Regions from separate parts of the Nonomuraea sp. NPDC052265 genome, predicted to be linked through region 2. Evidence: riboswitches for the same ligand, from Rfam matches in the RefSeq annotation. Region 2 holds a riboswitch; each other region holds the start of a gene.
The links. A riboswitch is a leader RNA that binds a small molecule or an ion and turns the genes downstream of it on or off. The one in region 2 is predicted to bind cyclic di-AMP.
Positions count from the first base shown of each region.

Region 1 (5,769 bases), on a different contig from region 2:
GCCTGCACCGTGGACGGCCTGCGCATCGCCTGCGACCCCGAAGGAGAGACCGGCGAGCAGGCGGCGGCGCTGTCGGCCGCGCTGCTCGCGATGAGCAGCCGGATGCTGACCATGGCGGGCCGCGGGACGTTCGAGGAGACCCTCGTGTCCGGCACCGCCGGGTTCGTGGCCTTCTACGCCGCGGGCCCCACGATCGTCCTCACGGTCCTGGCGGGACCCGGCGCCAACGTCGGGCTCCTCCGGCTGGAGGGCAGGAAGACGGCGGCCTCCGTGGCCGCCGTGGCACGCAAGCACTGACCATCCCACCGAAGCGGAGGAAAGCATGGCAGGCATGGACGTCTCCCTCAAGGAGATGATGAGCATCGACGGCACGATCGGAGCGGCGATCGTCGACCACGGCAGCGGCATGGCGCTCGGCACGCTCGGCGGCTCGAAGGAGCTGGACCTTCAGGTCGCGGCGGCGGGCAACACCGAGGTCATCAAGGCCAAACTGCGCACGATGGACTCGCTGGGCCTCAAGGACGGCATCGAGGACATCCTCATCACGCTGACCGCCCAGTACCACATCATCCGCCCGCTCACGGGCCGCAGCGGCAAGGGCCTGTTCCTCTACCTCGCCCTCGACCGCAACCGGGCCAATCTGGCCCTGGCCCGGCACATGCTCAAGGTCATCGAGGAGAAGCTGGAGCTCTGAGCGCCGCCTCACGGTTCCGTGGCGACCTCCGGCCGTACGGGCGCCGCGGAGCCGGTGTGGCCGGTGATCTCGGCGATGATCGCGGGCCAGAGGGGGCGGGGCAGGTCGTGGCCCATGCCGGGGTAGGTGACCAGGCGGGCGCCCGGGATGGCGGCCGCGGTGGCCCGGCCGCCGGCGGGCGGCACGAGCTGGTCGTCCTCGCCGTGGATGACCAGCGCGGGCACCTTCAGCCCGGCCAGCGCCGCCGTACGGTCGCCGGAGCCCATGATGGCGGCGAGCTGGCGGGCCGTGCCGGCCGGGTCGTGGCAGCGGTCGAAGGCGAGCCCGGCCAGCCGGGCGACGCGTTCGCGGTCCAGCTCGTAGCCGGGCGACCCGATGACGGCCCAGGTCGCCAGGGCGCCGGCGACGACCGTCTCGCGGTCGGTCGCGGGCTTGGCCAACAGCACCGCGGCGGCCGCCTCGGTCGGCGGGGCCGCCTGGGGGCCGGGCGTGGACATGATCGAGGTCAGGCTCAGCACGCGCGCGGGATGCCGGAGGGCCAGCGCCTGGGCGATCATCCCGCCCATCGAGGCGCCGACGACGTGCGCGGCGGGCAGGCCCAGGACGTCCATGAGCCCGGCGCTGTCGTCGGCCAGGTCGTCCAGCACGTACGGCGAGGGCGCTCCCCATGGGGGGACGCCCTCGTCGTGGAGGTGCGTGGACAGGCCCGCGTCGCGGTTGTCGAACCTGACGACGTGGTGGCCCTGATCGGCCAGGAGTTCGCAGAACTCGTCGTCCCAGTGGATGAGCTGGGCGCCGAGTCCCATGATGAGCAGCAGGGGCCTGCCCGCGGGTGAGCCGAAGCTCTCGTAGGCGATCTCGATGCCGTTGGCGGCTGCGCGCTGGATCACAGCGACCAGAATGTCATTCTGGTCGCCCGGCGTAAAGGCCGGTATGTCCGCGGGTCCGCAGTCGATCCACGGGTCAGCGTTGATCCGCGGATCCGTCGTTGATCCGCGGATCCGTCGTCGATGCGCGGATCAGTCGTTGAGGAGCTTGCGCAGGCGCTCGCTGCCGAGCACCGCGCCGCCGCCGGCCAGCACCAGCACGCCGGCCATGACGGTGCCGCCCATCGCGACGGTCTTCCCGACGCCACCCTGACCGCCGGCGGAACCGGTCGCGTCGTCGGCGGGCTTGTCGGCCAGGACCGTGGGGGGCTCGGCCGGGTTGGCGTCGTACCTGCCCCACGCGCCGCTGGAGAAGGCCACGGGGTAGTTCTTCTTGCCCTTGCCGTCGCCCCACTTGGTGATGACGTAGTCGATCTTGATGTGGCCCTCGCCGCCGTTGCCGTCCACGCCGAGGGTGTCGGGGTTGAAGGTGCCGCCGGTCAGCTCGGCGAAGGTCTTGGCGTCGAGGTCCAGCATGACGCCGCGGCTGGAGGGCTCGCCGGGGCCGCGGTCGCCCACGAAGAACGGCATCTTCTTGCCGTTGTACGTCACGTAGCCCTCGGTCATGAGGGGCCAGCTGGGGCTGGCGGCCAGGCCCTTCTGCATGGGCTTGCCGCTGGCGGGGAGACCGGTGTCGCCGGCGCGGCCGGAGGAGTCGTCCCAGAAGTAGGAGGCCTTGGTGGAACCCTTGAGCAGGATCTTCTGGTCGTCGCCGGTGTCGGCGTGGGCGCCGGTGGCGGAAATCGTCAGCGCGCCCACGGCGGACACGGACAACAGGGCGAGAGAGCGCAGGCCAAATCGAGACATGAAGCAGTGAAGTCCTTCGCGAGGGGACAGGGGGAACGCGCGTGACTACGGTGCGTAACCGGGCAGAGCGCCGAAAAGGTGGTTACGCGGCGCGTGGGGGAAAGTCAGGGAAGAGACCGCTCAGTAGGCGGTCGTCACTACACTGTCCGGGGGTACGACGAGCTGGTACATGCGGTGAAGTCCTCTCCATCTCGCCTACCGGGTTAGCTGACGGGTTCGGGCGTGGAGATGCCCTACCGGCACATGGCCGGATTCACCCCAATGAGATGGTTCCCCGGTTCCCGACAAGTCGGGATTCGGCGCCAGCTGTCGCCCCTCTCCTGGTAGGGACTACGCCACCAGCTGGTAATTGGTTAAGACGGTACCCAGAGATTCGGACAAATACAAACGAATCGTCATGAACCGGGTAAAGATCTACCTATCGAGGTAAAGAGAAAGGGGGTACGGCATGCCGTACCCCCAGTTAAATCGGGCCTTTCAGCCGCCGCTCTTGCGCCTGAAGGATCTTTTACTCCCGGCCGGACCGTGCGCCCCGTGGATCTTCGACGGGTCCACGCCCCTGCCACCCGCGGCCGAGTCGGCCTGCTGATCACGCTTGCGTTCCAACGCCTCGCGGAACTTGCGCTTCATCTCGTCCTCGGGAGTCTCGCTGACTTCCGGCTCCGGTGTTTCCGCCATGAGGACCTCCTGGTATTGGGGACATCCACAGCTTCGCATGACGCCGCTTACGACGCGAAACCGGCCTCCACTCTGCTTTCCTGTGCCGGCGGCCGCTCCAGCCGCCTGCCGGGCATCATGACCAGCGCGACCAGGGCGATCACCGCGCCCGCCACGCCGAGCGACGGGATCACCAGGGCCGCCGCCGAGGCGTGCGCGGCCGCGAGTCCGTGCACGGGCGCGTCCGTGGTGATGACCGACGTGTACGCCGTGCCGGCCAGGGCCAGCGCCACCGAGCCGCCGATCTGCCGGAAGAAGGTGAGGTTGGCCGAGGCGGTGCCGATGTACCGCGGCTCGACGGCCTGCCGCACGGCCACGGTCAGTCCCGACAACATCGGCCCCATGCCGAGCCCGAGGAGCACCATCCACCCGGCCAGCCACAGGCCGTCGGTGTGCGGGGTCAGGTTCAGGCAGAGCAGGCTGCCGGCCGCCAGCAGGAACGGCGCCCCGACCAGCCACGGCTTGTACGTGCGCGTCCTGGACATCAGCGTCCCCATGAGCGCGCTGCCCGCCACCATGGCCAGCGTCATCGGGTAGATCCGCAGCCCGGACTCGGTGGCGCTGACGCCCAGCGCCTGCTGGAAGTAGCGCGGCAGGAACACCACGCCGGCGTACATGCAGAAGGCCGTGACGAACGAGGTCGCGTTGACCAGCGTGTACGTGCGGTCCCGGAACAGGTGCATCGGCATGATGGGGCTCGCCGCCCGCAGCTCGACCAGCACGAACGCGACCAGCAGGACCAGGGCCAGCAGGATCGGCCCGGCCACGGGCAGGGAGGTCCAGGAGTTGCCGTCCACGCCCTTCTCGGTCAGGCCGAGCAGCAGCGCGCTGATGGCCACGGTGAACACCGCGATGCCCGGGTAGTCCGGCCGGCCCCCGCCGCCGGTGCCCGGACGGAACGGCAGCCGCAGCACCACGATCGCGATCAGCACGATCCCGAGCGGCACGTTCACGTAGAAGGCCCACCGCCAGCTCGCGTGGTCGGTGAACAACCCGCCCAGGAACGGCCCGGCCAGGTACGTCAACGCCATCACGCCACCGAGCGCGCCCTGCACCCGGGCGCCGTTCCGGCCGGGCGGGAACATCTCCATCACCAGGGCCAGCGAGAGCGGCAGCAGCGCGCCCGCGCCCAGCCCCTGCACGGCCCGGAACGCGATGAGCTGGGTCATGTCCTGGGCCAGGCCGCACAGCGCCGATCCGGCGACGAACACCGACATCCCGACGAGCAGCAGCGGCTTCCTGCCGTGCTGGTCGGAGAGCCGGCCGTACAGCGGCACGGTGAGGTCCCTCGGCCTTCGCCAGGTCCGCTCCGGCATCGCCTGGGCCGACGAGACCCTCGCCGCCCTGCGCGGCGAGGGTGAACCCGAAGGGTAAAACGGAACTCTTCGCTTCCTGGTGTTGCGTTGGAGAAGCGCCGGATATAGACCCAGGCATGATGCTCAACCTCCCAGTACGGCGATGAGCCTCCTGGGTCGTGACCTGGCGATCGACCTCGGTGCGACCGGCACGAGGATCTACGCCAAGGGCAAGGGCATCGTGCTGGACGAGCCCTCGGCCGTCCGGCGCGACAGGGAGACGGGGAAGGTCGTCGGCTACGGCGCCGAAGCCGCGGAGTGCGTCGACGACGCGGACGGCGAGACGTACTGGCCGATCAGCGACGGCCTGCCCCAGGACGGCGAGCTCGCCCGGCGCATGATCAGGCACTTCCTGCGCAAGGTGCACCGGCACCCCCTCCCCCGGCCGCGGCTGGTCATGGCCGTGCCCGACGAGTTCACGCCGATCGAGCGGGTGGCGCTGCGCGACGCCGGGTTCGAGGCCGAGGCCCGCGGGATCCTGCTGGTCAGGCACGCGATCGCCGCGGCGCTCGGCGCGGGCCTCCAGGTGCGCGACGGCGCCGGGCACATGGTCGTCGACATCGGCCGCGACGCCGCCAGGGTCGCCGTGCTGTCCTGCGGGGCCGTGGTCGCCGCCGGAGCCGTGCGCGGCGGCGGGCACGCCGTGACCCGCGCCGTCGCCCGCCTGGTCGAGGACGAGCACGGCCTGCTGGCCGGCGAACGCGAGGCCGAGTCGGCCAAACTGCGCGCGACGCGGGAGCCGACCGGGAACGTGCTGATCCGCGGCAGGGACTCCGGCACCGGCGAGGAGCGCGCGGTCGCGTTGCCCGCCGCCCTGGTCCGCGAGGCCGCCGTCCAGTCGGTCGAGCAGATCGTGCGGGCCGCCGAGTACACCATGGAACGCTGCCCTCCCGAACTGACCGCCGACCTGGGCGAGCGGGGCATGGTGCTGGTCGGCGGCGGCGCGCTGCTGCCCGGTCTGCGCCGGCGGCTGCAGGACGGCCTGTCCATGCCGGTGCGGCGCGCGGAGCGGCCCGGCGACTCGGTGGCCCTGGGCCTCGGCCGCTGCGTGGAGGACCTGGGGTTGATCGCCAAGCTGAGGCGCCGGTGAACGACCTGTTCGACCTGGGGGTCTCGCTCGCCGACAAGACCGTCAGGACGATCGCGGTCTACGTGACGATCGCCGTCCTGCTCCGCATCGCCGGCAAACGCGGCATCGCGCAGCTCAACAACTTCGACTTCGTGGTCATGCTGCTGATGAGCAACGTCGTGCAGAACGCGATCATCGGCC
Region 1 covers NZ_JBIUBJ010000005.1:419,868-425,636, reverse strand. The annotation lists gene ACIHAD_RS18980 (roadblock/LC7 domain-containing protein) at 1-297, shown strand, start outside; gene ACIHAD_RS18975 (hypothetical protein) at 323-694, shown strand; gene ACIHAD_RS18970 (alpha/beta fold hydrolase) at 703-1,584, opposite strand; gene ACIHAD_RS18965 (hypothetical protein) at 1,714-2,427, opposite strand; cyclic di-AMP (ydaO/yuaA leader) riboswitch at 2,605-2,739, opposite strand; gene ACIHAD_RS18960 (DUF5302 domain-containing protein) at 2,905-3,105, opposite strand; gene ACIHAD_RS18955 (MFS transporter) at 3,153-4,460, opposite strand; gene ACIHAD_RS18950 (rod shape-determining protein) at 4,603-5,589, shown strand; gene ACIHAD_RS18945 (DUF421 domain-containing protein) at 5,586-5,769, shown strand, end outside.
Region 1: another riboswitch for cyclic di-AMP. It lies ahead of ACIHAD_RS18965 (hypothetical protein); the one in region 2 lies ahead of ACIHAD_RS10320 (C40 family peptidase).

Region 2 (5,769 bases):
GTACCAGGGTCCCGTCACCGAACCGGTCTGCGAGGAAGCGACACGCCATCCAGGCCTCCTGGTACGCCCGCGCGAGCCGTCCGGGATCGGCGGCCGTAGGGGCGAAAGCCGCAGGTCCGGGCAACTCGCTCGGCAGCCTGCCGGCCCGTACTTCGGCGGCGAGCTCGGCGGCGGCCGTCCTGATGGGGAGCCCGGCGTCGCGGTAGGCCACGTAGTCGGCGAATCCCTCGTAGAGCCAGACGGGCAGCCGGTCGGTGCCCGCGGCGACGTGGGTGAGTTCATGGGTGAGGACGACGTCACGTCCGGTGGGGGTGAGCCGCGCGAAGGAGCCGGGCACGACGATCACCCTGGCGCCGTCGGCCACCGCGGCCAGCCCGTCCAGCGGGCCCGTGCCCGCCAGCGTGGCCGCCTCGGCGTCGGTGTCCGGTACGACGACCACCGCGCGTACCGGCCGGCCGAGCACCTCGGACACCCGCCGTCCGGCGAGGTCGGCGCGGCGGGCGAGATCGGCGAGCACGCCGGGCTCGGCGCGATGCCCCACGACCACGGACCGTCCGCCGCGGGCCACCTGACCGCCGTCGCCCCACGACCCCCGCGCCCCGGCGGGCAGGACGGTGTCGGGCGGCGCGTCGGCGACCACGAGAACCGCCGCCAGCAGCAGGACGGGCAGGAGCAGACGCGGACCGCGGAGGAACGGACGCACCTGCGAGGACACGGCCCGATGCTAGTCGGCCCGGAGGCCCTCACGACCCCTTCACCAGGGCCGGGCATGCGCCGCCTTCACAAGGCCGGACCTGTTCATGACGCCGGACATGTTCCCGACGCCGGACATGTTCCCGAGGCGGACATGTTCCCGAGGCCGGACATGCGACAGGCCCCGGCCCGGACCGGGGAGGGTCCGGGCGGGGCCTGTTGTCACGCGCCGGGACGCACCGCGCCGACGAACGACGACTTCCGCCATCCGCCCAGTTTGTCGATGCGCACCCGTTCGCCGGTCCTCGGCGAATGGATCATCTTGCCGTGGCCGACGTACATGCCGACGTGGCCCAGCCCGTTGAAGAACACCAGGTCGCCCGGCTTGAGATGGCGCCAGGAGACCTTGTGCCTGATGCGGGCGAACTGGCTGCTCGCCACGCGCGGGAGTCGCACCCCGGCCTTCTTCCAGGCGTACTGGACGAGTCCGGAGCAGTCGAACGAACCAGGACCCGTGGCCCCGTACCGGTACGGGTCGCCGATCTGGTGCTTGGCGACGACGACGGCCCTGCGGGCCTTCGACGTCTGCCGAGCGGCTCTCGCCGCCTTCGCCGACCTGGCGCTCTTCGCCGACTTGGCCGACTTGGCAGTGGCCGCCTTGGCGGTGCTGGACACCGCGGTGAGCCTGACGGCCGATTCGCTAACCGTCTGCGCCCCGGCCGGCACGGCATGGAGGACCGCACCTCCGGCCGTCACGGTCATCGTGAGTGCGACGCCCCTCAGGGCAAGACGGGACAGACGGGGGTTGTGCAGAGAGGTAGACAGGATTTCTCCTTGTGTCTTCCACGAACGCCTACCGGGTTAGCTGACGGATTCGGGCCTGGAAGTCGCCCTACAGCGCGCTAAGCGCTGATTCACCCCTGATCCCGGGGGATGACGGGATCTTTGGGTCCCCGGCTCCGTGCCTCCTGGCTGCACGGACTCGGCAGGTCGCCACCCGATCGATGTGTCTCAATGGGGATATCGGCGGCGACCGACGGATTTTTATCTTGTCCACATCGGGGGTTCCGATGTCGGGTCGCGGCTCGCATGGCTTGCTGACCGCGACGCCAGAAACTACGCCGAAGGGTCAAGATTTGGCAAAAGGGGAGTCAGGTTGTAAAGATCAGATAAAGGTGGAAGTAAGGAGCGAAACCCCTGCTGGAGCGGAGGGCGTCGTTACCTGAATGTGACCCTTCTCACACTTCCCGCCACACCCGGTTGTCAGGACCCTTTCACCCCTTTCGTCCCCTTCATCCCCCCACCCTGACAACGCCCGAACACGACCGGACAGCGACTGCGGACGACCGACTTCCGGACATGCCGCCCCCGCTCCCGAAAGCAGCCGGGCTCGACATGGCTCCCACGCGAGAGGAACAAGGTCGGCCGCTTGGGGCGGCGTACAAGGCGCTCCGACCCCCGTGGCCGAGGACGCGGACGGAGCGGGCTGGGAGGCGACGGCGGGTCCTCGACACGGGTGATGGCGGAGAGGCGCGAGGCTGTGGACAGCCGGTCTGAGGCTCGGGCCTGGGCGGCGGGGAGAGTGGAGGCGAGGCCAGGCGGCCCGGGACAGGGCGGCATGGGAGTGGGCCGCTATGGGGAGTGGCTCCCGTGCGGCCGGACGGCAGGGGACGCGCTGAGGACACCCGTACGGCCCGTTGTGGCTCTCATTTCCACCCTGACGGCCAGGAGGGCGGACGGTGGGCCGGGTGCTGGAACGGGAGCCTGGACGTGCCTCGGGGTGCTCGACTTGGGCCGGAGGTGGGGACCGTCCTACTGCGGCCGTCGCACTGGCCATCCTGCTGGGGCCGCCCCACTGGGGTTGGTAGTGGGGCGGGATTCACAAGGGTGGGGAGGGGCGTCAGGGGCGGATGGCGCCGACGAGGGAGCGGCCGTAGTCGGCGAGGCGGACGACCTTGACGACGTCGCCCGTCTGCGGCGCATGCACGATCTTGCCCCCGCCCGCGTAGATGCTGACGTGCCCGAGCCCCTCGCTGAAGATCAGGTCCCCCGGCTGGAGGTTCTTGATGTCCACCTTGCGGCCGGCGCCCCAGGCCCACTGCTGCCACGTCGTACGCGGCAACGAGACGCCGGCCGCACGCCAGGCGGCCTGGGTCAGTCCTGAGCAGTCGTAGCCACGTGGGCCCGTGCCGCCGTAGATGTACGGCTTGCCGACCTGGGCGAAGGCGAAGCGCAGGACGGCGGCCGCGCTGCCCGAGGCGGGCCCGGTGTACTTGATGCCGGTGCTGTTGGGGTTGCCCGGGTTGTACGCCCCCAGCTTGTCCAGGAGCTTCTTCTGCTGGCCGACCAGCTTCAGGACCTCGGCGCGCTCCTTCTGGACGGCGTCCCGCTCCTTGTCGGCGTCCGCGAGGGCGGCCTCGGCGTTGTCGCGCTCGGCCTTGAGCCCCTTGTTCTCGCGGTCGAAGGCGGCCAGCTTCTCCAGCCGCTCGCGCGAGAGCTGCCCTGCCATGGCCAGCCCGGCCAGCAGGTTCTCGGGGGCGTCGGCGCCGACCATGCCGGGCAGCGACGCGACGTCCCCGCCCATCTTGTACGAGTCCACCGCCACCCTGATGATCTCGGCCCGCAGGTCGGCGACCGTCTGCAGCTTCTGCTTGTAGCGGTCGTTCAGCCTGGTGTAGGCGCTCTTGGCCTTCTTGTACTCCTCGGTCGCCGTGTTGTACCGGTCGACGACCTTGTCGGCCTTGTCGTTGAGCTTCTCCAGCTTGGCCTTGGCCTGCTTGAGAGTGGGCTTGGGATCAGCGAGCGCCGCACCCATCGGGACCGTCATCAGTCCGATCGCGAGACCCGCGGCCACCGTCACCCGGCCAAACCTCACAGCGTCGCCTCCCAGGGATTACACCTGGGGCGAAATAGTACAGAAGTGGCGGGCGGGGTCTTGCCAAAAGTGCTAATTCGTAACTTATGCACGGCCCAACCGGCGCAGCAGCAAAGCCGACGGAACCGGTCTGGCACCCATCCGGCGTACGGACTCGGCCACCTCGCGGTCGGAGGAGACGACGGCGATGGCCCGGCCGGGCGGCTCGGCGCGGACGAGCTGGCGGATGAGGTCGTCGGCGATCTCCCCCGGCGCGCTGAACAGCACCCGCACCCCGCGCGGCGCCACCACCTGCACGGGCGCGTTGAGCTCGGCGCCGTCGAAGACCACCGTGACCTCGACGCGGGTCTGCGCGACCAGCCCGCCGAGGTTGGTCATCAGCCGGTTGCGCTGGTCGGCGAGGGTGAACGTGCCGTAGCCGGTCTTGGTGACGTTGTAGCCGTCGATGATCAGGTGGACCTGCGGCAACGCCAGGAGCTGGTCGAGGAGCTGCGGGTCGTCGTCGGCCAGGGCCCGCGCGGGCACCCCGCGCACCCCCGGACGCTCGCCGGTGCTGGCCGCGACCGAGTCGGCGGGCTTGCTGATCGTGGTGGGCAGCGCCAGCTCCCTGCGCAGCCCGGCCGAGGCGTCCTGGAGCGCGTCGAGCAGCACCCGGATGCGGGCGTCCTCGATGCTGCGGCCCTCGCGGGCGGCCCGGCGGGACGCTTCGAGCTGCCTCTCCACGTCGGCCAGCCGCTCGCGCAGGCGGCGCAGCTCGGCCTCGCCCGCGTTGCCGGCGGTGGAGGCGGCGTGCCGGGCGTCGTCGGCGGCCTGTTCCATCTCCTCGGACCTGCGGGTGGCGGCCTTGGCCCGCTCGCGGGCGTCGTGGAGCTTGCGCCGCAGGTCGGAGTTCTCGGCGCGGGCCGCCTTGATCTGCTCGCGCAGCCGGTCGGCCTCCTCCTTGGCGGCGGTCTTCTGCGCGGCGAGCTGCTCGCGCAGCCGCGTCACCGCCTCCTCCCGCTCGGACCCCTCGGCCGCCACGGCGGACTGCTCCAGGTCGGCGCGGGCGGTTTCGATCATCTCCGCCCAGCCGGGCGGCCTGGTGAGATAGGCTGCGGCAGCCACCAGCACGGGGTCGGCGGCGGGCGGCACACTGCCCTCGGCCAGGGCGGCGACCAGCTCGGGCCATCCGGCGGCGACGGACTCGGCGACCAGTTCGCGGAACTTCTTGTCGTTCTCCAGTTGCGCGGCGATCGGCGCGCTGCCCAGCTTGGCGCGCTTGCGCGGGTCGAACTTGGCGATGCCGCGCAGCGGCGGCGGCACCGAGACAGCGGGCATCGTCCCGAGGACCTGCGCCGCCAGGTCGACGACGTTGAGGCGCACCTGCTCGGGAAGCGGGCGAGACAGGCCTTCACCCGCTGAACTCATCCCACTTGTCCCTTCGTGACATGCCCTTTCAGACAAGGGTACGGCTCTTGCGTACCTGACCGTAACGGTCCCTTGAACCTAGACAAGCGCTTGGTAGGGGGTATACGACTGAGCCGGGGCAGCCGTCCGGTGTGGAGGTGAGCGGTGACGGAACAGATGCGCACGTCCACCCGTGACCTGGAGGAACTGCGCGGGCGCGCGTCCGCCTGGCTGCGCGGCCGGGTCGGCGGGGACGCCACGGTCTCGGAACTGTCGCGCCCCTCCGGCAACGGCATGTCGAGCGAGACGCTCTTCTTCACCGCCACGTGGGGCGGGGAGACCCGGCGGTGCGTGGCCAGGCTCGCACCTGCGGAGGAGGCCGTTCCGGTGTTCCCCTCCTACGATCTGCGGGCCCAGTTCGAGATCATGCGACTGGCCGGGGAGAAAGCTGGGATCCCAGCGCCCAGGCCGCTGTGGTTCGAGCCCGACCCCGGGCCGCTCGGGACGCCGTTCTTCGTCATGGAGCAGGCCGAGGGGGACGTGCCGCCCGATGTCATGCCGTACACGTTCGGGGGCTGGCTGCACGACGCCTCCCCCGGTGACCGACGCCGGTTGCAGGACGCGAGCGTCGGGCTCATGGCCGCGCTGCACGAGACGCCGTACACGGGCGAGGACGTCGCGGTGCTCGGCCCGCTCGCCCCCGGCGGCACGGACGGCCTGCGCGCCCACGTCGAGGCCCAGCGCGCCTACTACCGGTGGGCGCACGCCGAGCGGCCGATCCCCGTGCTGGAACGGGCCTTCGACTGGCTCGGCTC
Region 2 covers NZ_JBIUBJ010000003.1:180,402-186,170, reverse strand. The annotation lists gene ACIHAD_RS10325 (hypothetical protein) at 1-715, opposite strand, end outside; gene ACIHAD_RS10320 (C40 family peptidase) at 916-1,368, opposite strand; cyclic di-AMP (ydaO/yuaA leader) riboswitch at 1,529-1,691, opposite strand; gene ACIHAD_RS10315 (NlpC/P60 family protein) at 2,594-3,520, opposite strand; gene ACIHAD_RS10310 (NYN domain-containing protein) at 3,653-4,975, opposite strand; gene ACIHAD_RS10305 (phosphotransferase family protein) at 5,120-5,769, shown strand, end outside.

Region 3 (5,769 bases), on a different contig from region 2:
AGCCGGAGGTCGAGCCGGTCGCCGAGTCGTAACCGATCGCGAACAGGCCCAGGATCAGGCCGATCACGAAGTTCACGATCCCGAGGATGACGCCGTCGATGATCCTCGCGACCAGACGCTGCCACCACTCCGCCAGGGGGGCCGGAGCGCCCGGGGGCTGCACGCCGACGGGCTGACCGTAGGGCTGGCCGTAGCCGGGCTGGCCGTAGGGCTGCGACTGCTGCTGCTGGCCGTATGCCTGGCCGTACTGCTGCTGGTCGCCGTACTGCTGCTGGCCGTAACCCTGCTGGTCGCCGTACTGCTGCTGGCCGTAGCCCGGCTGCTGACCGTACTGGGGCTGCTGGCCGTAGCCCTGCTGCCCCGCTGCGGCCTGCTGACCGTACTGGGCTTCCTGGCCGTAGCCGGGCTGGGCCTCCTGGCCGTAGCCGGGCTGGGCCTCCTGGCCGTAACCGGGCTGGGCGTACTGCTGGCCCGATGACTGCGGCTGCTGGCCGTAACCCTGCTGGCCCGAGGCGGCCTGCTGACCGTACTGGGCCTCCTGGCCGTAGCCCTGCTGCTGGCCGTAGCCGGGTTGCGACTGCTGACCGTAGTCGGGTTGCGACTGCTGGCTGTAGTCGGGCAGCGACTGGGGCTGCTGGCCGTACTGGGGCTGCTGGCCGTAGCCCTGCTGCCCCGAGGCGGCCTGCTGACCGTACTGGGCCTCCTGGCCGTAGCCGGGCTGGGCCTCCTGACCGTAACCGGGCTGGGCGTACTGCTGGCCCGAGGACTGCGGCTGCTGGCCGTAACCCTGCTGGCCCGAGGCGGGCTGCTGGCCGTAGCCCTGCTGACCGTACTGCGCTTCCTGGCCGTAGCCCTGCTGTCCGTAGCCCTGCTGGGCGGAGGACTGCTGGCCGGAGGACTGCGGCTGCTGGCCGTAGCCCTGCTGGCCCGTGGCGGCCTGCTGGCCGTACTGGGCCTCCTGGCCGTAGCCGGGCTGGGTGTACTGCTGGCCCGAGGACTGCGGCTGCTGGCCGTAGCCCTGCTGCTGGCCGTAGCCCTGCTGCTGGCCATATCCCTGCTGCTGGCCGTACTGGGGCTGCTGGCCGGAGCCCTGCTGCTGACCGTACTGCTGCGGTTGCTGACCATATTGGGGTTGCTGGCCATAGCCCTGTTGCTGCTGCTGGCCATATGGGGGCTGGCCGTAGGCGTCGTCCGCCCGGTAGCCGACCACAGTCACGTCCGGGTCGGGTTCACCGGGGCGACGGCCCTGGTGCTGCCCGTACTCGGGGTTCTCGCCGGATTCGTCCTGTGGATACGGCGGCTGTCCGGTGCTCACCGTGTCACCTCGCTTCGAGTGCGCATGTGGCACGTGTCAGGACACATGCCTGTGCTGCCCAACGTATCGACATAGGTATCAACAATCACCTTTCCAAGTGGTCAAGGTCCGCGTCACCCGATGTCAGATGCAGCAGCATGCGGGTGTTGCCAAGGGTGTTCGGTTTGACGTGCTCCAGATCAAGGAACTCCGCCACACCCTCGTCGTACGAGGCCAGCAACTCGGCGTAGACCTCGGGTGAGACCGGTGTGCCCTGGATGGGGCGGAAACCGTGCCTCGCGAAGAAGTCGACCTCAAAAGTCAGACAGAATACACGCCGCAGCCCCAGATCCTTCGCCTGCCGGACGAGTGCCGAGACGATCCGATGCCCGACCCCCGTTCCCCGGCACGCGGGATCGACCGCCACCGTACGGACCTCGGCGAGGTCCTCCCAGAGCACGTGGAGCGCGCCGCAGCCGACGACCTCCCCGCTCCGCTCGGCCACCCAGAACTCCTGGACGTCCTCGTACAGCGTGACCGTGGCCTTCTCCAGGAGCCGCGGCCCCGCGCCCGCGTAGGTGTCCACGAGACGCCTGATCGCGCGCACGTCGGGCGTGCGGGCACGCCTGACCACGACCGCGGTCTCGGGGACTGCCACTTCGGCCACCTGCTCCATGGCTCTCCAGGGTACAGATCTCATTACGGCTCAGCCCTAAATCCCACGTCTCGGGCATCTCATCACATGCCGTGGTCAGATGAACACGCACTGACTTGGAGCCTTCCTCCAGCCCTCAGCCCCCCAAATGCTGGACAAAAGGTGCAGAAGCCCGCTTCCGTACGGCTACCCACGAGATCACCTTGTGACCCTTCAGTTGTGAAACCTCTACAGACTCGGCAGTTCCGGTTGAGCGTGAACCCGGAGTGCATTAGTGTCCAGCGACGATGTTCTCCGCGTAATGCGCGCGGAAAGACACGCCCAATTCCCGCGAGGGAAGCCGGGGAACCACCGGTGGCGAGCACCTCGCGCCACCACTCGGGGTGAATCCGATCATCTCGGTAGGGCTGCTCCGGCCCGAACCCGTCAGCTAACCCGGCCGGCGTCGATGAGAGGAGCTTGGTTGGTGAAGCGGACGCTCGACCGCGGAGGGAAGTCGGGAGGCAGGCACGCCCGCCCCCGGGAACAGGCCGGGCGCTCACGGCGCCTCGGCGTCATCGGCGCCGCCGTCGCCGCGATCCTGTTCGCCGTCCCCGTCGGTTCCGCCGCCGCCGACCCGAAACCGTCGCTCTCCGACCTGGCCGACCAGGTCGAGAAGATGCACGAAGAGATCGAGACGCTGACCGAGGAGTACAACGGGCAGCGCGAACGGCTGAAGGCCGCGCAGAAGGCCAACGACGCCGCCCAGAAGATCCTGGCCACCAGCGAGTCCGACCTGGCCGCCAAGCGCGCCAGGGCCACGTTGCTGGCCCAGAACGCCTACATCACCGGCGGCCTGGACAAGGCCCTGGTCTTCGCCCAGTCCGACGACCCCGAGACCTTCCTCGACCGGGCCGCGACCACGTACGCGCTCGAACAGCAGCAGGGCGAGGAGGTCAACCAGCTCGCCAAGGCCATGGAGGCCGCCGAGCGGGCCAGGGCCGGCGCCAAGACCCGCATCGCCGAGGTCCAGAAGCTCGTCAGCGATCTGGAGGGCAGGCGCTCGAAGATCACCAAGCTGGTCACCAAGGTCGAGAGCAACCTCTACCGGCGGGCCGTCGGCGAGGCCGGCCGGCCCGGCACCCGCGCCGTACGCGTCAACCTGCCGGTCATCGGCGACGGCAAGGCCGCCCAGGCCGCCAAGTGGGCCCTCACCCAGCAGCTCAAGCCGTACGTGTGGGGCGCGGAAGGGCCGCGCTCCTACGACTGCTCCGGCCTGGTGATGGCCGCCTACCAGCGCGTGGGCATCTCGCTCCCCCACTACACCGGCGACCAGTGGACGGCCGGCACGCACGTCGACCGCGACGAGCTCCGCCCCGGCGACCTGGTCTTCTTCTACAGCGACCTGCACCACGTCGGCATCTACATCGGCGGCGGCATGATGGTCCACGCCCCGCAGACGGGCGACGTCGTGCGGATCGCCTCGATCGACAGGCGGCCGTTCGCCGGCGGCGTGCGCATCGCGGACTGATCGGCGAACCACTTCGGACCGCGCGCCGCTAGATGAGCTGGCGGCGCGCCGCCCAGGCCACGGCCTCGATCGCCGTGGCCACGCCTATGCGGTCGCAGATGCCTCGCAGTCTCCGGCGCACGGTCCGTCCGCTGATATCCAGCCGTCTGCCGACCCGGTCGACGGTCACTCCTCTGGCCAGCTCAGCCAGTAACGCCAAATCCGCGTGGCTCAGCTCAACGCCTTCAGTGAGCACATCCACCGGGAGCCCTCCCCCCAACAGCAGAACTTGGACCTTTCAGTCGAAGCAAAGCCGCTCGTCTCGGTGAAGGTAAACGCATCGTGGAAAGGTCGTCAAGCATGACAATCGGCGCCCTTGACCAGTGCTATTGACATGATCACTTATATGTGACGTACTCCGCATATGTCGGCACGCCATGACCCGCTATGAACGGTCCAAACGATCAATTCGGCGGCCCGGTCCCGCCGCCGATGAGCGCCACCGACCTGCTGGGTTTTGATCCCTCGGATCCGCAATTTGTGCGCGATCCGTACGTCCGATATCGCGAGCTGCGGGCGGCCGGGCCGATCTTCAGAACGCGCGGCGGGCTGCTCGTCGTGACCACGTACGAGCTGTGCGCGGCAGTGCTGCGCGACCCGGGGTTCGGTCACGGAACGTCCGCACCCGTGGCGGAAGAGGCAGGTCAGCCCGGCAGGTCGTTCCTGCTCATGGACCCGCCCGATCACACCCGGTTGCGTGGCCTCGTCAGCCGCGCGTTCACGCCGCGCATGGTGGAACGGCTCAGGCCGCGGGTCGAGGAGATCACCGCCGGACTGGTCGCGCGGCTGCCGGAGGAGGCGGAGCTGATTTCCGGCTTCGCCCACCCGCTGCCGGTGATGGTGATCAGCGAGATGCTCGGGGTGCCCCCGGAGGACCACGAGCGCTTCCGCGGATGGAGCGAGGCCCTTGCCCGCGGACTTGACCCGATGCTGACAGATGCCCTCATGTCGGAAACGGAGCGTTCCAGGAACGAGTTCCGCGACTACTTCCGCCGCCTGATCGCCCTGCGGCGCGACCGTCCCGGCGAGGACCTCCTGAGCGCCCTCGCGCACGTCGAGGAGCTGACCGAGGCCGAACTGCTGGCGACCTGCGTGCTGCTGCTCGTGGCCGGGCACGAGACCACCGTCAACCTCATCGCCAACGGCGTGCTGAATCTGCTGCGGCACGACCTGCTGCACCGAGCCGCCGAGCGGCCGAGGGAGGTGGTCGAGGAGGTGCTGCGCTTCGATCCGCCGGTCCAGCTCACCTCCAGGTTCGCGCTGGAGGACAGGGAGCTGGGCGGGACGCCGGTGCCCGCCGGCTCGGCCGTGCTCGTGCCCATCGGCGCGGCCAATCGCGATCCGGCCGCGTTCGCCGATCCCGACCGGTTCGACCCCGGCCGCGAGCCCGGCCGGCATCTCGCCTTCGGGCTCGGCCTGCACTTCTGCCTGGGGGCGACGCTGGCCAGGATGGAGGGCGAGATCGCGCTGTCCGCGCTGGCCGCGGCGGCGCCGAAGATGGAGGCCGCCGATCCGGAGCCTCCGTACAAGGAGAACGTGGTGCTGCGCGGGCTGGCCCGGCTGCCGGTGCGGCTCAGGCGGTAGCGTCGTAGCGTTCCCTGGCGGCCTCGACGTCCTCGATGTTCTCCTCGGCCCAGGTCTTGATGGCGGCCACCAGCGGCATCAGGCTCTCGCCCAGCGGGGTGAGCGTGTAGTCGACCCGCACCGGCACCTGCGGCGTGACCCGGCGCGCCACCAGGCCGTCGCGCTCCAGGCCGCGCAGGGTCTGGGTGAGCATCTTCTGGCTGACCCCCGCGATGTGCCTGGCCAGGTCGCTGTAGCGGCGCTCGCCGCGGGCCAGCGCGCTGAGCACCAGCGTGACCCATTTGTCGCTGAGCCGGTCGAGCAGCTTGCGGGAGGGGCATTCGGCGAAGTAGGCGTCGAAGGCCAGCCTGGCCTGGTCGCGCCGCTGCGCCGCCGTCGTGGTCGCCATCGTGTCACTCCTCGCCGAACCTTACGCACTTCCAGGTGCCTACTTACTGAAAGAGAGTAGCTCTTCCTAGGGTCGAGGGCATGACGAACATGCGCGCACTCATCGGCGGCTCCGGCGCTCCCCTGCTGGTGTCCGCGCCGTTGCCCGAGGCGGGGCCCGGCCAGGTACGGGTCAAGGTGGCGGCGGCCGGGGTCAACCCCTTCGACCTGGCCGTGGCGGCCGGGGCCCTGGCCTCGTACGGGCTGGCCAGGAAGCTGGACTCGTACGGGATCGGCTTCGACGCGGCGGGGACCGTGGAC
Region 3 covers NZ_JBIUBJ010000017.1:47,827-53,595, reverse strand. The annotation lists gene ACIHAD_RS36255 (RDD family protein) at 1-1,315, opposite strand, end outside; gene ACIHAD_RS36250 (amino-acid N-acetyltransferase) at 1,401-1,970, opposite strand; cyclic di-AMP (ydaO/yuaA leader) riboswitch at 2,258-2,409, shown strand; gene ACIHAD_RS36245 (NlpC/P60 family protein) at 2,416-3,459, shown strand; gene ACIHAD_RS36240 (LuxR C-terminal-related transcriptional regulator) at 3,488-3,700, opposite strand; gene ACIHAD_RS36235 (cytochrome P450) at 3,886-5,082, shown strand; gene ACIHAD_RS36230 (winged helix-turn-helix transcriptional regulator) at 5,072-5,470, opposite strand; gene ACIHAD_RS36225 (NADP-dependent oxidoreductase) at 5,551-5,769, shown strand, end outside.
Region 3: another riboswitch for cyclic di-AMP. It lies ahead of ACIHAD_RS36245 (NlpC/P60 family protein); the one in region 2 lies ahead of ACIHAD_RS10320 (C40 family peptidase).

Region 4 (5,769 bases), on a different contig from region 2:
ATGCTGGCCTCCCGCCTGCGCATCAGGCCGGACCCGTCGAACTCCCACTGCTCGTTGCCGTAGCTGCGCCACCACTGGCCGGCGGCGTCGCGGGACTCGTACTGGAAGCGGACGGCGATGCGGTCGCCGGTGAACGCCCAGAGCTCCTTGCGCAGGGCGTAGTCCAGCTCGCGGGCCCACTTGCGGCGCAGGAACGCGGCGATCTCGGCGCGGCCGGTGACGAACTCGCCGCGGTTGCGCCACACGGAGTCCTCGGTGTACGCGAGCGCGACGCGGTCGGGGTCGCGGGTGTTCCAGGCGTCCTCGGCGGCCTGGACCTTGATCCGGGCGGTCTCCTCGGTGAACGGCGGAACAGGCGGGCGTGTCATGCGATGTCCTCTCATACCGAGAGAACGGGCGTTCTCCCGAAGGTGTGCGCTAGCCTAGAGAACGAGCGTTCTCCGCCGCAAGCACCTGGAGGGGTGTCATGGATCACGAGCAGCGGCTGCTGGACGCCGCGGGCGACCTGTTCTACCGCCGCGGCGTGCAGGCGGTCGGCATGGACGAGATCCGGGCCGCGTCCGGGGTCTCGCTGAAGCGGCTCTACCAGTGCTTCCCGTCGAAGGAGGCGCTGGTCGTGGCCTATCTGCGGCGGCGCGACGAGCGCTGGACGTCCTCGCTCACCACGTACGTGGCCGACGCCGGCGACCGCATCCCGGCGGTCTTCGAGTGGCTGGAACGCTGGTTCGCCGAGGACGACTTCCGCGGCTGCGGATTCGCCAACGCCTTCGCCGAACTGGGCGCCGGTTCGGCCGCCGTCCGTACGGCGGTGCGCGAGCACAAGGAGCGCCTGCGCGCCTACCTGCGCTCGCTCGCCGAGAAGGCGGGCGCCGGGGATCCCGGCCTGCTCGCCGAGCAGTTGCTCACCCTGATCGACGGCGCCACCGTGACCGCGATGATCTCCGAGGACACGGGCGCGGCCCGCTCGGCCGCCCACGCCGCCGCCACCCTGGTCGACCGGCACACACACGAAAGAGCGCACCCCCCGCAGGGAGTGCGCTCTTCGCGAGAGGGAGATCAGGCGGCGTACGACGGGTAGCCGTAGCCGACGACCTGGGAGGTCGGGCGGACGCGCTCCTCGACCTTGCCGTTGCCGGTGTTGCCCTCGATCGTGGAGATCGTGCCGTCGCCGTTGTCCTTGACGACGAACCCGACGTGCTGGATGCCGCTCAGGCTCTTGCTGCCGCTCCAGGAGAAGAACACCACGGCTCCGGGCTTGGCCTCGGCGCCCCAGCGGCCGTTGGCGGCGAACCACTTGGCGTGGGAGACGGTGTAGGCGTCCCAGCCGACCTGCGGGCGGGCGCCGGTCTGCTCACCGACCCAGGAGACGAACATCGAGCACCAGGGGGCGTTCAGGTACATGGCCCGGTTGCCGCCGTCACGCGCGGCGGTCTCGGCGGCGCGCTGCGAGTCGGCGTACCACTTCTGGAACTTGGTGCCGCCGCCGTTGGCGTCCTCGGAGGTGCCGACCTGGGCGCGGGCGGCGGCCAGGACCTGGGCGGCGGTGACGTTCACCTTGCCCTTGGCGCTCTCGCCGGCGGCGTTCTTGTAGCCGACGGTGGCGACCTGCGGCTGGGCGACGTCCGACCGAGCGACGTTCGGCTGGGCGACGGCCACACCGGCGACCTTGGCGGTCTGGGCGGCGGTGTGGGCGGTGGCGTGGGTGGCGTCGGCGTTCACTGCCGCGTGCGTGCCGAGCACGCCGACGACGGCGGTCGCGCCGATGGCGATCTTGGCGAGGTCGAGCTTGCAGGCACGGTGAAGACGGTGCTTGGCCATGAGGGATTACTCCTTGTGCTTCCGTGCCGCTTGCCGGGTTAGCTGACGGGTTCGGGCGGGAAGCTGCCCTACGGCACCGTGGTGCCGATTCACCCCAATGGACGCATGGGTCCCCGGTTCCGCGCACAGGCGGATTCAGCGGTCTATGGTCAGGCAAAGGGCTGACGCATCGTCTTCCCGGGCCCAGGAAAGGGCCTGAAGGTATATGTGCGACGCCCGGACGCGGTGTATCCGCATCGACTCTGTACAACACGGGTCCCGCCAGGGTAATTCCCTGGCAATGACATCCCTACCTGGGACGACTCCCCGTTCGGCTGTGTACAACCAAGCTACCCGGTGAGTAATTCCCAGGCAAATGGAAGCCATTGTTTCGACGGTGCGTAGGAGAAACGCTACGCACCGCGAAGAAACGTTTCAGGCCACGTGCGCCTTTATCGCCACGCTCGTGAGGGCCAGCAACAATTCCAGATCGGGCTCGGCGTCGACCTGCACGGCGACCCAGGCGCGGTCGCGGCAGGCGTGGACCTGGTCGCACGCCCGCAGATGGGGCTCCAGGCGGCCGATGGCGGGGGCGGTGAGCCGTACGTGGATCTCGTCCCGGCCCGCCAGGCGCAGGATCTCGGTTCCGTGTACGGCGAAGGCGATCTGTCGCCCGGTGCCGCTGACGTTCAGCGACGGCCAGGACCGTAACTCCGCGACCGCGCGGACCACGTACGGCCCGCGTCGCGTGGGCGTCCGCCGCCAGGCGGAGATTCCTGCCACGCTCCAATGCTGGGCCACGACTCAGCCCGCCGTCAGCCCCCGTTCCTGAACCGTTATCCCCTCGTGAACGGGCGCGCCCCGGGTCTGACCGGCACGATTACGGACGCCTGACCGATACGTATTGACGCTCCACCAGGCAGCGGTTACCGTCGATTCATAACTTAAAGGAAACTTTCCTAATAGTTTCTCCAGAAGTCTCCCATCCCACTCCCCACACACCCCCCAAACGGATGTCGGAGCGACATGAAACACACCATCCTGAGCAAGGTCCTGGCAGGAGTGGCGGCACTGGCCCTGCCCCTGACCGCGGCCGTGGCCGCCCCACCGATCGCCTCCGCCGGCACGGTGGCCTTCGCGGCGGCCTGGGCCCCGTGGACCGCCTACACGGCGGGCACGGTCGTCACCTACAACGGCGTTGACTACGTCTGCGTCCAGGCGCACACCTCCCAGCCCGGCTGGGAGCCGCCGAACGTGGCGGCGCTGTGGAAGGTCTCCGGCGGCGGCGGCGACACCACCGCGCCGTCGGTGCCGGGCAACCTGCGCTCGACCGGCGTCACGAACACGAGCGTGGCCCTGGCCTGGGACGCCTCCACCGACAACGTGGCCGTCACCGGCTACGAGGTCTACCGCGGCGGCACCCTCGTCACCACCGTCACGGGCACCACGTACAACGACACGGGCCTGACCGCCGGCACGGCCTACAGCTACACCGTGCGCGCGCGTGACGCGGCCGGCAACCGCTCGGCCAACAGCAACCAGATCAGCGCGACCACCACGGGCGGCGGTGGCGGCGACGACAAGACCCCGCCCTCGGTGCCCGGCAACCTGCGCTCGACCGGCGTCAGCAACAACAGCGTCTCGCTGGCCTGGAACGCCTCCACCGACAACGTGGCCGTCACCGGCTACGAGGTCTACCGCGGCGGCACCCTCGTCACCACCGTCACGGGCACCTCGCACACCGACACCGGCCTCAGCGCCAACACCGCCTACAGCTACACCGTGCGCGCGCGTGACGCCGCCGGCAACCGCTCGTCCGACAGCAACCAGATCACCGCGACCACCACGGGCGGCGGCGGTGGCGGCGGCAACAAGGTGCTGGGCTACTTCGTCCAGTGGGGCGTCTACCAGCGCGGCTACCACGTCAAGAACATCGACACCAGCGGCTCGGCGGCCAAGCTGACCCACATCAACTACGCGTTCGGCAACGTGCAGAACGGGCAGTGCACGATCGGCGACAGCTACGCCGACTACGACCGCTTCTACCAGGCGGGCGAGAGCGTGGACGGCGTCGCCGACACCTGGGACAACGGCGCGCTGCGCGGCAGCTTCAACCAGTTGCGCAAGCTCAAGAAGAAGTACCCCAACCTGAAGGTGCTCTTCTCCTTCGGCGGCTGGACCTGGTCCGGCGGCTTCGGCCAGGCGGCGCAGAACCCGACGGCCTTCGCCGACTCCTGCTACAAGCTGGTGGAGGACCCCCGCTGGGCCGACGTCTTCGACGGCATCGACATCGACTGGGAGTACCCGAACGCCTGCGGCCTGACCTGTGACACCAGCGGCGCGGCGGCGTTCAAGAACGTCATGTCGGCGCTGCGCTCGCGCTTCGGCGCGAACAACCTGGTCACCGCGGCCATCACCGCCGACGGCAACGACGGCGGCAAGATCGACGCGGCCGACTACGGCGGCGCCGCCCAGTACGTCGACTGGTACAACGTCATGACGTACGACTTCTTCGGCGGCTGGGACGCGCAGGGCCCGACCGCCCCGCACTCGCCGCTCACCACCTGGGACAAGATCCCGATCCCCGGCTTCTACACCGACAACGCCATCCAGAAGCTCAAGAGCAAGGGCGTCCCGGCGAGCAAGCTGCTGCTCGGCATCGGCTTCTACGGCCGCGGCTGGACCGGCGTGACCCAGGCCGCGCCCGGCGGCACGGCGACGGGCCCGGCGCCCGGCACGTACGAGCAGGGCATCGAGGACTACAAGGTCATCAAGACCCGCTGCCCGTCCACCGGCACGGTCGCGGGCACGGCCTACGCCTACTGCGGCAACCAGTGGTGGAGCTACGACACGCCGAGCACGATCGGCGGCAAGATGAGCTACTCGAAGAACCAGGGCCTCGGCGGCGCGTTCTTCTGGGAGCTCAGCGGTGACACCACCAACGCCGAACTCCTCACGGCCATGAAGAACGGCCTGGGATAAGTTCGCACGTCAGGGCCGGTCCCGGGTTTCGGGGCCGGCCCTTCGCCGTGTCCGGCGCGCCGCAGGACCGAACGTGGACGCCTTGGGAGAAGCTGGTCACCGGGGGTGAACGACGATTCTCTGGGGTGGCGGGCTCAGGCGGCCCTTCTTCACGACGCCGGTGTTCGTGGTCGGCCTGATCGGGATCACGGTGCTGGTGGTCGGGCTGGACCGGTTCACCGGCGGGGGCGCGGAGCTCGTGCCGGTGCTGATCTTCCTGCCGGCGATCGTCTCGGGGCTCGGCACGGTGTGGCAGACGGCGATCGCGTCGTTGTGGGTGCTGCTGGTGGTGTCGGGCTCGGTCGCCTATCTGGGGGGCAACGTGCGGACGAACCTGGAGGTCTCCGGCTTCACCGCGGCGTTCGGGCTGATGAGCGTGGTCGGGGCGAGCTACCGGATCCAGCGCGAGGAGGAGGTGCGCCGGCTGCGCTCGGCGGCCGCGGCGTTGCAGCGGCAGCTCGTCAGGCCGCTGCCGCTGCGCTCGCTCGACGTCGTCGTGGACGGCCTCTACCAGCCCATCGAGGAGGACACGATGGTGGGCGGCGACATGTACGAGGTGGCGCCGTCGCCGTACGGGACCCGGGTCATGATCGCCGACGTGCAGGGCAAGGGGCTGCCCGCGATCGGCGCCGCGCTGGCCGTGCTGGGCGCCTTCCGGGAGGCGGCCTACCGCGAGATCAGCCTCATGGGCGTGGCCGACGCCCTGGAGGACGCGGTGATCAGGCACAACAGGTTCGCCGTGCACACCGGCGAGCCCGAGCGCTTCGTCACCGCGCTCCTGCTGGACATCGGCCCGGAGCTGGAGGTGGACGCGGTCAACTGCGGGCACATCGCGCCGTACCTGATCCACGGCGGGAACGCCGGGCAGCTCTGGCTCGGCGAGCCCGAGGTGCCGCTCGGCCTGGCGGCGCTGGCGGGCGAGCCCCGCCACGGCGCGCGTTTCGCCTTCCC
Region 4 covers NZ_JBIUBJ010000007.1:225,969-231,737, reverse strand. The annotation lists gene ACIHAD_RS22950 (DUF1348 family protein) at 1-368, opposite strand, end outside; gene ACIHAD_RS22945 (TetR/AcrR family transcriptional regulator) at 467-1,078, shown strand; gene ACIHAD_RS22940 (CHAP domain-containing protein) at 1,057-1,818, opposite strand; cyclic di-AMP (ydaO/yuaA leader) riboswitch at 1,832-1,969, opposite strand; gene ACIHAD_RS22935 (luciferase family protein) at 2,233-2,580, opposite strand; gene ACIHAD_RS22930 (glycosyl hydrolase family 18 protein) at 2,824-4,779, shown strand; gene ACIHAD_RS22925 (PP2C family protein-serine/threonine phosphatase) at 4,940-5,769, shown strand, end outside.
Region 4: another riboswitch for cyclic di-AMP. It lies ahead of ACIHAD_RS22940 (CHAP domain-containing protein); the one in region 2 lies ahead of ACIHAD_RS10320 (C40 family peptidase).